DNA from 3 places in the Priestia sp. MDV22-iso46 genome. Region 2 is predicted to be linked to each of the others. Evidence: riboswitches for the same ligand, from Rfam matches in the RefSeq annotation. Region 2 holds a riboswitch; each other region holds the start of a gene.
The links. A riboswitch is a leader RNA that binds a small molecule or an ion and turns the genes downstream of it on or off. The one in region 2 is predicted to bind thiamine pyrophosphate.

Region 1 (3,284 bases), 1.2 Mb from region 2:
GTTTTGAAAAGATAACACAGACTTATTCATAAATTGGCCACATCGCTTCGTTATAAGCCATATCCCAGAACATATACTCAAAACGCGTTGTGTTTAAGAAAATTTCTTCGAGCTTTTCTAACTCCGCTTCTGATTTGTCTTCAGTAAGTGAGTCAAATAAGTTGATACACCACGTCGCTAGTTCTCCAAATTCTTCTGAGCTGTACATTTCAATCCACTCACGATAAAACTCATTGTTAGCTCCAGGCTTTTCACTGAGTTCTTTTCCTATTTCCCAGTAGCTCCACATACAAGGCAAAAGAGCCGCCACTAATTCAGCCAATGTTCCGCTTTGACCAACGTGCAGCATATAGTGTGTGTATGCAAGCGTTGTAGGAGATGGCTGCGCTTTTTCTAATTCTTTTTCGCTGATTTCAAATTTCTTGGCATACTCACGGTGCAGGCTCATTTCTTCGTTTAATGTAGAATCTAAAAGTGCAGCAAATTTCCCCATCGTTTGAACATCGGTAGCTTTCATGGCTCCAATCGCAAATAATTTAGCATAATCAATTAAGTAAAGATAATCTTGAATCATATAAAAGCGAAACTTCTCCTTTTCAAGCGTTCCGTCTCCCATCCCCTCTACAAAGGGATGATTATGATTTTGGCGCCAAATCGGCTGCAGCTTTTCATATAATCGTTCACTAAATTTCATGATGATCACTCCTTATGCGTATGCAGCCACGTATAAATGAACTGCACCATCACTTTTGTATATTGAATAAGCTGATTGATATCTAATTGTTCGTTCACAGCATGTGCATTTGCTAAATTCCCAGGACCGTAAATAGCTGCTGGAATACCCGCATCAGCTAGCCAACCGCCATCTGTTACGCTAGTTGACACATCAATTGGAGGCTTTTTCCCTTCAATTTGTTCGTGAGTATGTGCAAGCAGCTGCACTCCTGCATGACCTTCATCAATTTCTAATGACGGAAAGATTTCTCCTCTGTCTTCAATCATTGATGTGCCTCCCCATTCAAAGGTTGGCAGATTATCTTTTAACCATGGATCTGCTTTTGCAATAGCTAAAATGTATTCTTCCACTTCTTTTGATACTTGGTCGTATGATTCATTAGGATAATAGTGAACGGTGATCCACAGCCTGCATTCATCTGCAATAAACGCAGCATGCCTTCCGCCTTCGATTACTGCTGGGTTAATCGTGTTTGTTCCTGGCAAAAATCCTGGATAGCTCTTTGTAACAGCCCAGTGGCGCTCCAATTCTTGTAGCCCTCCGATCACTTTTGCCATCTTTTCGATAGCGCTCGCAGCTAACAGCCCTCCTCCAGCATGAATCATGCTTCGGCGTGTACCGTCATGATAGGTTTTGCTGCTTTTTATCGTAATCCATCCTGTGATTACTCCGCCTTGACCTTGAATATGTAAATCACTCGTATCGGCTACAAGCGCAAAGTCAGCTGTATATCCTTTCTGACAGCATTGCAGCGTACCTGCTTCTCCCACTTCTTCTCCTACAACGGATTCAAAAATCAAGTCTCCCGGCAGTTCAATTTCTGCTTCCGTTAAAAGCTGCACTGCAAATAATGCTCCTGCCAAGCCGCCTTTCATATCAGCAACTCCGCGTCCGATTATCATATTGTCTTTTACCACAGCTTCAAACGGATTTGTCTCCCACTTTTCATTTTCTTGTACCTCAGCAACATCCATATGCCCGTTAATAATCAAGCTTTGATAGTCAGCTGATTTTTGTCCTTTTAACGTACCTACTACGATGGGATCGTTGGAATATAAGTCCCACATATCGATGGAAAAACCGCAGTTTTTAAGGAAATCCGCTACGTATAGCTGCGCTTCATGAGAATTTCGTGCAGGAGGCGCCGGCGTTTTATATGAAACAAGCGTTGTTAATAACTGGATTAGCTCCCCTTTGCGCTCCTCTACCTGTTTGACAAGCAAATCAATTGTTTCTTCCATGTATGACACCTTCCTTTATGCATAAAAAAACACTTCTTTCGCAGGAAAGAAGTGTTTTTGTTTATATACACAAAATTATTATAACGAGTTCGTAAGGAAATCCCATACAAAACATCCATTACAATACCTCTTTCCTACGCTAGTATTACCTAGTTCAGGTTATAAGGGTTAAGACTTCTCGTCTCTCTCAGCTTCGAAAGCACCCCTAGTGGTGTTGTATCTCTATGAAATTAAACTATTATCATATGTTTACCTTTAATAGTTTTATCATAGTAAAGCGGTTTATTCAATAGAAAGGTTCATGATTCAGCAATGAAAATAGTTTCCTTTTTAGTAAAATAAAAAGCACACACCTTTTTTAAGCAGTGTGTGCTCTTTACTTTTATAAGCTTACTAGTTAGCTATCGGCTTTTTTAAAAATACACGATTTTTCCATTTAGACAGTGACAAGCTCAAGTTTTCGCCCCGGTCTCACTAATGAAAGTAGCTCATGATCTTCCTCTATCACATACCCAATCACGTTAACATTAGCACTTGCAGGCAAATTCGTTTTAGCTATTTGAACCTCTCCTCTGTAGCGTCCGTAGCCATCATTGTCCATTGTAATTGCTCCGATTCTGCGTTCTACTGTACGAAATGGCGGCACTGGTTTTACAGATCGAGTATCAACCAACCGCAGAACGTCTCTTGATACATCCGGACGCACGCTGTACGTTCCCTCTATATGAAGTGAACGAATGCGCAGCGGAATAATGCGGTTTTCTTGATATCGAACTAAACGCTTTAATAAACTTGAACCGGCGTATGGATCTCCAATATAAACCTCCGTTACTCCGCATCCGTATAAATCTACTGCAGAGGTAAAAGGACATCTATTACGGTCTTTTTCTCTAGTAGGAAGACCTTGATAAACAGGGCCTCTTTTTTCACCTTCTCCAGGAATATAAGCGCAGACTGGGATACGAAGTTCATTAAATAAATCTGTCTGCTGGTGAAAAAACGTTTCTTCAAGTCCTGTTTCAGGCCGCGGATAAAAATTATGCCATGCAAGCAGCTGATGATGATGAAGGCCTGCAGATAACAGCGATTCTATTTCTTGTTTGGATAACGTACTTGCATTAACAGCAATATAAAATTCATTCGCAAGCGAAAGAGTTTCTTTTACACTAAAGCCATCGTCTAGTCTAATACCCGATACGCCAAGTGAAGATAGCGTCATAAGGCTTTCAATATCTAAATGAACCGGCGTATGCTTGGATACGTCTGCATACACGCTTATTCCACAATCTCTAGCCACATGAAGCAAT
Region 2 (3,284 bases):
TTTTATTTATCTTCGATTGAGGAACATAAAAAGTAATAAAGGAGATGGATAAAATGAATGAACAAAAAATTGCTAAAAAAGTAAACGAAGTATTAGAAGGAAATCGTGTAGGAACATTAGCCACAGTTGTAAACAACAAACCCCATTCTCGCTATATGACATTCTTTAGCGATGAAGAGGGTATCGCTCTTTACACACCAACAAATATCAATACACATAAGGCAGAAGAAATCGAAGCCAATCCGAACGTGCACGTACTATTGGGCTACAGCGGTGAAGGATATGGCGATCAATACTTAGAATTATCTGGTACAGCTGTTCTTCGTACTGGTGATCAATTAAAAGGGCGTATATGGAACGATCACATGAAAGAATGGTTTGACGGTCCAAATGACCCTGAGTATGTTATTCTTGAAATTACGCCGAACGAAATTCGCTTCATGAATGAAGGCGAAGAAACTCCTCAAACTGTTCAGCTATAATAAAAAAAGCGCACAGTGTGCGCTTTTTTTATTTTCCTACCGCTTCTTTCAATTGAGCTGCTTTTTCTTTTGGAGACGCTGCTAAGCTAATCGCGGTAATAATAGAAACGCCATCTGCACCTGCTTCTACTACTTGTTTGGCATTTTCAGGCGTGATGCCACCGATTCCTACAATTGGAAAGTCAATATTCTGGTTTCGCACTTCTTCAATTAATTTTGTACCTTGCACTGCTTTTGCGTCTTTTTTTGTAGAAGTAGGAAAAACAGGTCCCATTCCTACATAATCCGCCCCGTCTTTTATCGCTTGCTGCAGCTCTTGTACATTATGAACAGAGACGCCCACAATCCCTTTTCCTATTTTCTCTCGAACAATATGAGCTTTTTCATCTTCTTGTCCAATATGAACGCCATCTGCTTGTAAGCGGATCGCTAAGTCAAGATCATCATTCACAACAAAAGGAACGCTGTGCTGCTGACAAATTTGCTGAAGTTCCTTCGCCAGCTGATATTTCGCTTCTCCTGTTAAGGCACCTTCGCCTTTTTCACGAAATTGAAACACGGTAACGCCGCCTTCAATTGCTTCTTTCAACACTTCTTTCGGATCTTTTTTACAGTTATTGCTGCCCATTATAAAATAAACTTGCAGCAGCTTTTTGATTTCTTCGTTTGTCATTTTCCAGCTCCTTTTAACGTTGATGTACTCTTGCATATGATTCAATATCCTGCCCAGATAAAAGATGAAGCTGGTTTAACAGCTCAATTTGAAAGCTTCCCGGCCCTTCTTCACCTTTTTTCGCTGCGGCGATCTCACCTGCCACTCCGTAAAAACTTAAAGCAGCAACGCTTGCCTCGACATATTCTTTTTCTACAGCAGCGAAAGCTCCTATAATTGATGTCAGCAGACAGCCAGTACCCGTCACTTTCGTAAATAACGGGTGACCGTTGTCTACTGTATACGTTGTGTTTCCATCCGTGATTACATCTTGTTTACCCGTGATAACAATCACTGTATCTAATTTGTTCGCTGCTTTCTCAGCAAGTTCAATGACGTCTCCTTGCCCTTCTAATGAATCAACGCCTTTAATGAGCCATGACTCGCCTACTACATTCGCAACTTCAGCAGCGTTACCACGAATAACTGCAATATTTAATTCTTCTACAAGCTGACGTGCTACTTCTGTACGAAACGGTGTCGCTCCGGCTCCTACAGGATCGAAAATAACCGGCACGCCATTTTCATTTGCTGATTTTCCTGCTATTCTCATCGCTTCTACTTCTTGAGCCGTCAGTGTACCCATATTTAAAACAAGCGCTCCGGCGATTCGTGCCATGTCAGCCACTTCTTCCTTCGCATAAGCCATAACAGGTGAAGCTCCTAGTGCAAGCAGTCCATTTGCAGTAAAATTGGTTACCACAACATTCGTAATATTATGAACAAGCGGACTTGTATCTCTTACTTTTTCTAATTGAGCTGAAATTTTACTAATATCCATATTCTCTCACTCTTTTCATTTAGTTTTAACACTGCAAAAAAAAGACAAAAAAGCACCTTGCATGCGCAAAGTGCTTTGGTATGTACTCACATTCCCTGCGCTGGCATTATCCAACAGGTTCAAATGGTCAACAGGCGTCCCTGTACTCTCAGCCTGCCCCGCGCAAGCTCCCATACTATTCTTGTTACGTTTAAAGTTTACTATTAACCTTTTTTATTTGCAACCATTTCACTGTTTTGCCGATAAAATAAAGCTTCTCTATAGGCTGAGTGGCGTTGTAAACCTTACACCTTTACTAAAAGAATAATCAAAAGACCTCCAGTAAGCTACTAGAGGTCTTCTATTCCCTAAGAATTCTATCATTTTTTCCTTATGGTTATTTCTCTTGAACCGCTTGATTTCTCACAGCTGTTTTTCTGTCCTTCCCTGCTCTTAAAGATAAAAGAAAACAAAGCAGCAGTACAAGTGCAGCTGATACGTACGGATAATTAATGTTTATATCAAAGAGAAAGCCTGCTACAACTGGTCCAATAATATTTCCAAGACTTGTATAAGCAGAATTTAGTCCGGCTACATACCCTTGGTCGTCTTGCGCCATCATCGACATTTGCGTGCTGATTGCCGGACGTAAAATATCTGTTGCTAAAAAGACGATGAATGTCACAACAATAATAAGCCAGTACGTGTGCACAAATAGCGTAAGTAAAATAAAAAGTCCCGTCATCATCAAGCAAAACGAAATCACTCTTTTTTCACCAAACTTATTTAAAATCCAGCCAAAAATCGTAACCTGCACTACAGCCCCCGCAATAGAGCCAAACGTAATAACAAACGCAATATCTTTTGGCGTAAAGCTAAATTTATGATCAACAAATAGTGAAAAAATCGTTTCATAATTGGATAATCCAAACGATGTCACAAAAACAATAATTAAACTTAGAAAATAAGGTTCTTTATAGGAATTCATAAGCTGCAGTAGCAGCCGATCTTCTTTTGGATTCTCATTGTTTGAAACAGCATGATTTTGTACAGGACGAGACTCTGGCAAAACAAAAAGCGTAATCACTGCAGCCAAGCCTCCTGCTACTGCGGCCATATAAAATGGTACACGCATGCCGTATTCAGCTAAAAAGCCTCCGATACCGGGCCCAATAATAAATCCTGTTGTAATCGCCGCCGTCACATAGCCCATTCCTTTAGCGCGTTCTTTAGCAGACGTCACGTCCGCTGTATAAGCCATAACAGCAGGCATAATAAGCGCGGCCCCGACCCCTCCTAACATTCTCGATACAAATAATAAAAGAGGTGT
Region 3 (3,284 bases), on a different contig from region 2:
GAGCCATGTTACGAATATCTTGAGAAATACGCATCGAACAGAATTTAGGTCCACACATTGAACAGAAATGGGCTGTTTTAGCACCTTCAGCGGGAAGTGTTTCATCGTGATATTCTTTTGCGCGCTCTGGATCTAGTGACAGGTTAAATTGATCATTCCATCTAAACTCAAATCTTGCTTTAGACAGCGCGTTATCGCGTTTTTGTGCTCCTGGATGGCCTTTTGCTAGGTCAGCGGCATGCGCAGCAATTTTATAGGTGATAACGCCTTCTCGAACGTCTTCTTTATTCGGAAGTCCTAAATGTTCTTTTGGCGTTACGTAGCAAAGCATAGCTGTCCCAAACCAGCCAATCATTGCAGCCCCAATACCTGATGTAATATGGTCATAGCCTGGAGCGATGTCGGTTGTAAGCGGTCCAAGAGTATAGAAAGGAGCTTCCTGGCATATTTCCATTTGTTTATCTACGTTTTCTTTGATGAGGTGCATAGGAACATGTCCAGGACCTTCAATCATAACTTGAACATCGTGTTTCCAAGCAATTTTAGTTAATTCACCAAGCGTTTCTAATTCACCGAACTGTGCCTCATCATTAGCATCTGCAATGGAACCAGGACGTAGCCCATCGCCAAGCGAAATAGAAATATCGTATGCTTTACAGATTTCACAGATTTCTTCAAAGCGAGTATATAAAAAGTTCTCTTCATGATGAGCTAAACACCACTGCGCCAAGATGGATCCTCCGCGTGAAACAATACCTGTCGTACGTTTGGCTGTCAGAGGAATATAGCGTAAAAGAACACCTGCGTGAATAGTAAAGTAATCAACACCTTGTTCTGCTTGTTCAATTAATGTATCGCGATATGCTTCCCACGTTAGATCTTCTGCTACGCCTTTTACTTTTTCAAGCGCTTGGTAAATAGGAACGGTCCCTACAGGAACAGGCGAGTTGCGGATAATCCATTCGCGCGTTGTGTGGATATCCTTTCCTGTTGATAAATCCATAATTGTATCGGCTCCCCAACGCGTTGCCCATGTCATTTTTTCTACTTCATCTTCAATAGCTGAACGAATAGCTGAATTTCCGATATTAGCATTAATTTTCACGTGGAATTTGCGGCCGATAATCATCGGTTCGCTCTCAGGGTGATTGATATTATTAGGGATAATGGCACGCCCTCTTGCTACTTCTTCACGCACGACTTCAGGATCCATCTGTTCACGAATAGCGATAAATTCCATTTCGGGTGTGATGATTCCTTTTTTCGCATAGTGCATTTGCGTTACATTTTGATTTTTTTTCGCGCGCAACGGTAAACGATTAGTGATAAAGCGCTCGTACTGATCTCTTGGATCACCATCATAATACCCGTTATCCTGTGGCTGAACCGTACGGCCTTGATATGTTTCTACATCATTTCGTTCTGCAATCCACTTTTCGCGCAGAGCCGGTAATCCTTTTTGTAAATTAATTTCATAACAGGGATCTGTATAAACACCGCTCGTGTCATATACACGTACGGGACTATTTTCTTCTTCACCAAAAGATCCTGTAGTAGGAGACTGATGAATTTCACGCATAGGCACTTTAAGGTCTTCTCTGGATCCTTGGACATATACTTTGTGACTGTTTGGAAAAGGCTTTTTCATAGAAACTGATACATTTTGTTTTGACATTACATATTCCTCCGGTTTCGCATAAAGTGTAGCTATACCGAACCATAAAAAAATCGGGTTCTGTGATAGACAGAACCCGATGGAATAGGCGAAAAAAGAATAAACATATACTATTCTTTTCAAGACTACTTCCCTCCGCTGGTATAACCCAAATCAGGTTCAAAGGGTTAAAGAGTTTTATTGCACTCTTCTCTCAGTCTGAGCTATCAGACACCCCTAGTAGAAATAACATTCAAATTATTCAATTTACGGCTTAAGTTTACCATCATTCGGTAAAAAATCAACCCTTAAATAAAAAAAGCTAGATAATTAACGTTGTCTAGCAGCATCGATTGCAATCACAATAGCTGTAATAATATGCATAACAAACCCTAAAAATGGAATCCAAGCAACCAGTGAGGTAACAATTCCTAGTATGTTTCCATACGCAGATAACCCTCGTCTATTAGCTAAAATGAGCGTGATAGCATGAAGAATAAATCCAATAAAAAGAGGAGTATAACTAAAGCCCATAACAATCCCCGCGCCAATTAAAGGAATTCCCAGCAAGGCTTCATACCCAGCAGTGACCCATTTCATTGTACGTACATTTCCATTCATAGTAAAAAGCCTCCTAAAAAAGATACTACTATATACGAGAAAAGAGAGAAAAAAGTTTCAAATTACTTAGGGGATATGTCGTATAAGCAAGCACTAGTTGATTAAAATGATAGATGACAGTAAAGGGGATGGAAAAAACATAATAATTTAGTCATTTTTTCACACCAAAGAAAAATAGTCTAGATGATTCATTTTTAGCTAAGGGACCGGAATTTATACCGAACATAGTGACTGATTTCTAAAAAAAATAAAAGCTGATATCGTGTTTTTTGATTATAGCATGTAAGGCTTTTATTACAAATTATTAAAGATTCTTATCTTTTTGCAAATACACATTGTATTTCATAGTTTTAACAATTATGATAAAAAAGCAAGTGTCAAAATAGGAAAATAGTTGAGCATGTAAAACGAAGCGATAAGCTTATTAATTTGAAAGAAAGGCAAGGTACATAGCTTTATGTGGGAAATTATTGTAGCAATCATTTTAGGGATTGTAGAAGGTTTAACAGAGTTTGCTCCTGTTTCGTCAACTGGGCATATGATTATTGTGGATGACCTGTGGTTAAATTCAAAAGAATTATTTTCATCTCCAGTAGCTAATACATTTAAAATTGTTATTCAGCTAGGGTCGATCTTAGCAGTAGTTGTTATCTTTAAAGATCGTTTTATTAATTTATTAGGATTAGGAAAAAAACCAGCTGCTCCAATTGGACCGACAAATCGCTTGAATTTAATGCAGGTAATTGTTGGTCTGTTACCCGCAGGAGTGTTAGGATTTTTGTTTGACGATTACATTGATGAACATTTGTTTTCTTTAAATACGGTGCTAATTGGCTTAGTAGTCGGAGCTGTATTAATGATTCTAGCAGATTTGTTTGGACCTAAACGTCCGCGTGTAGAGACGGTGGACCAAATGTCTTATGGACAAGCACTGGGTATAGGGCTGTTTCAATGTATTGCTCTTTGGCCAGGTTTTTCTCGTTCAGGCTCAACGATTTCAGGAGGGGTT

Region 1: another riboswitch for thiamine pyrophosphate. It lies ahead of AC4NPH_RS10565 (acetylornithine deacetylase); the one in region 2 lies ahead of thiM (hydroxyethylthiazole kinase).
Region 3: another riboswitch for thiamine pyrophosphate. It lies ahead of thiC (phosphomethylpyrimidine synthase ThiC); the one in region 2 lies ahead of thiM (hydroxyethylthiazole kinase).

Annotation. Positions count from the first base shown of each region.
Region 1 is NZ_JBZVWT010000001.1:2,077,858-2,081,141, forward strand. Features, by position in the region: gene AC4NPH_RS10555 (ABC transporter ATP-binding protein) at 1-30, opposite strand, end outside; gene tenA (thiaminase II) at 23-694, opposite strand; gene AC4NPH_RS10565 (acetylornithine deacetylase) at 700-1,977, opposite strand; TPP riboswitch at 2,092-2,194, opposite strand; gene AC4NPH_RS10570 (MupG family TIM beta-alpha barrel fold protein) at 2,414-3,284, opposite strand, start outside.
Region 2 is NZ_JBZVWT010000001.1:829,219-832,502, forward strand. Features, by position in the region: gene AC4NPH_RS04350 (pyridoxamine 5'-phosphate oxidase family protein) at 54-482, shown strand; gene thiE (thiamine phosphate synthase) at 511-1,155, opposite strand; gene thiM (hydroxyethylthiazole kinase) at 1,169-1,975, opposite strand; TPP riboswitch at 2,051-2,159, opposite strand; gene AC4NPH_RS04365 (MFS transporter) at 2,352-3,284, opposite strand, start outside.
Region 3 is NZ_JBZVWT010000019.1:21,373-24,656, reverse strand. Features, by position in the region: gene thiC (phosphomethylpyrimidine synthase ThiC) at 1-1,675, opposite strand, end outside; TPP riboswitch at 1,789-1,903, opposite strand; gene AC4NPH_RS30080 (hypothetical protein) at 1,985-2,275, opposite strand; gene AC4NPH_RS30075 (undecaprenyl-diphosphate phosphatase) at 2,733-3,284, shown strand, end outside.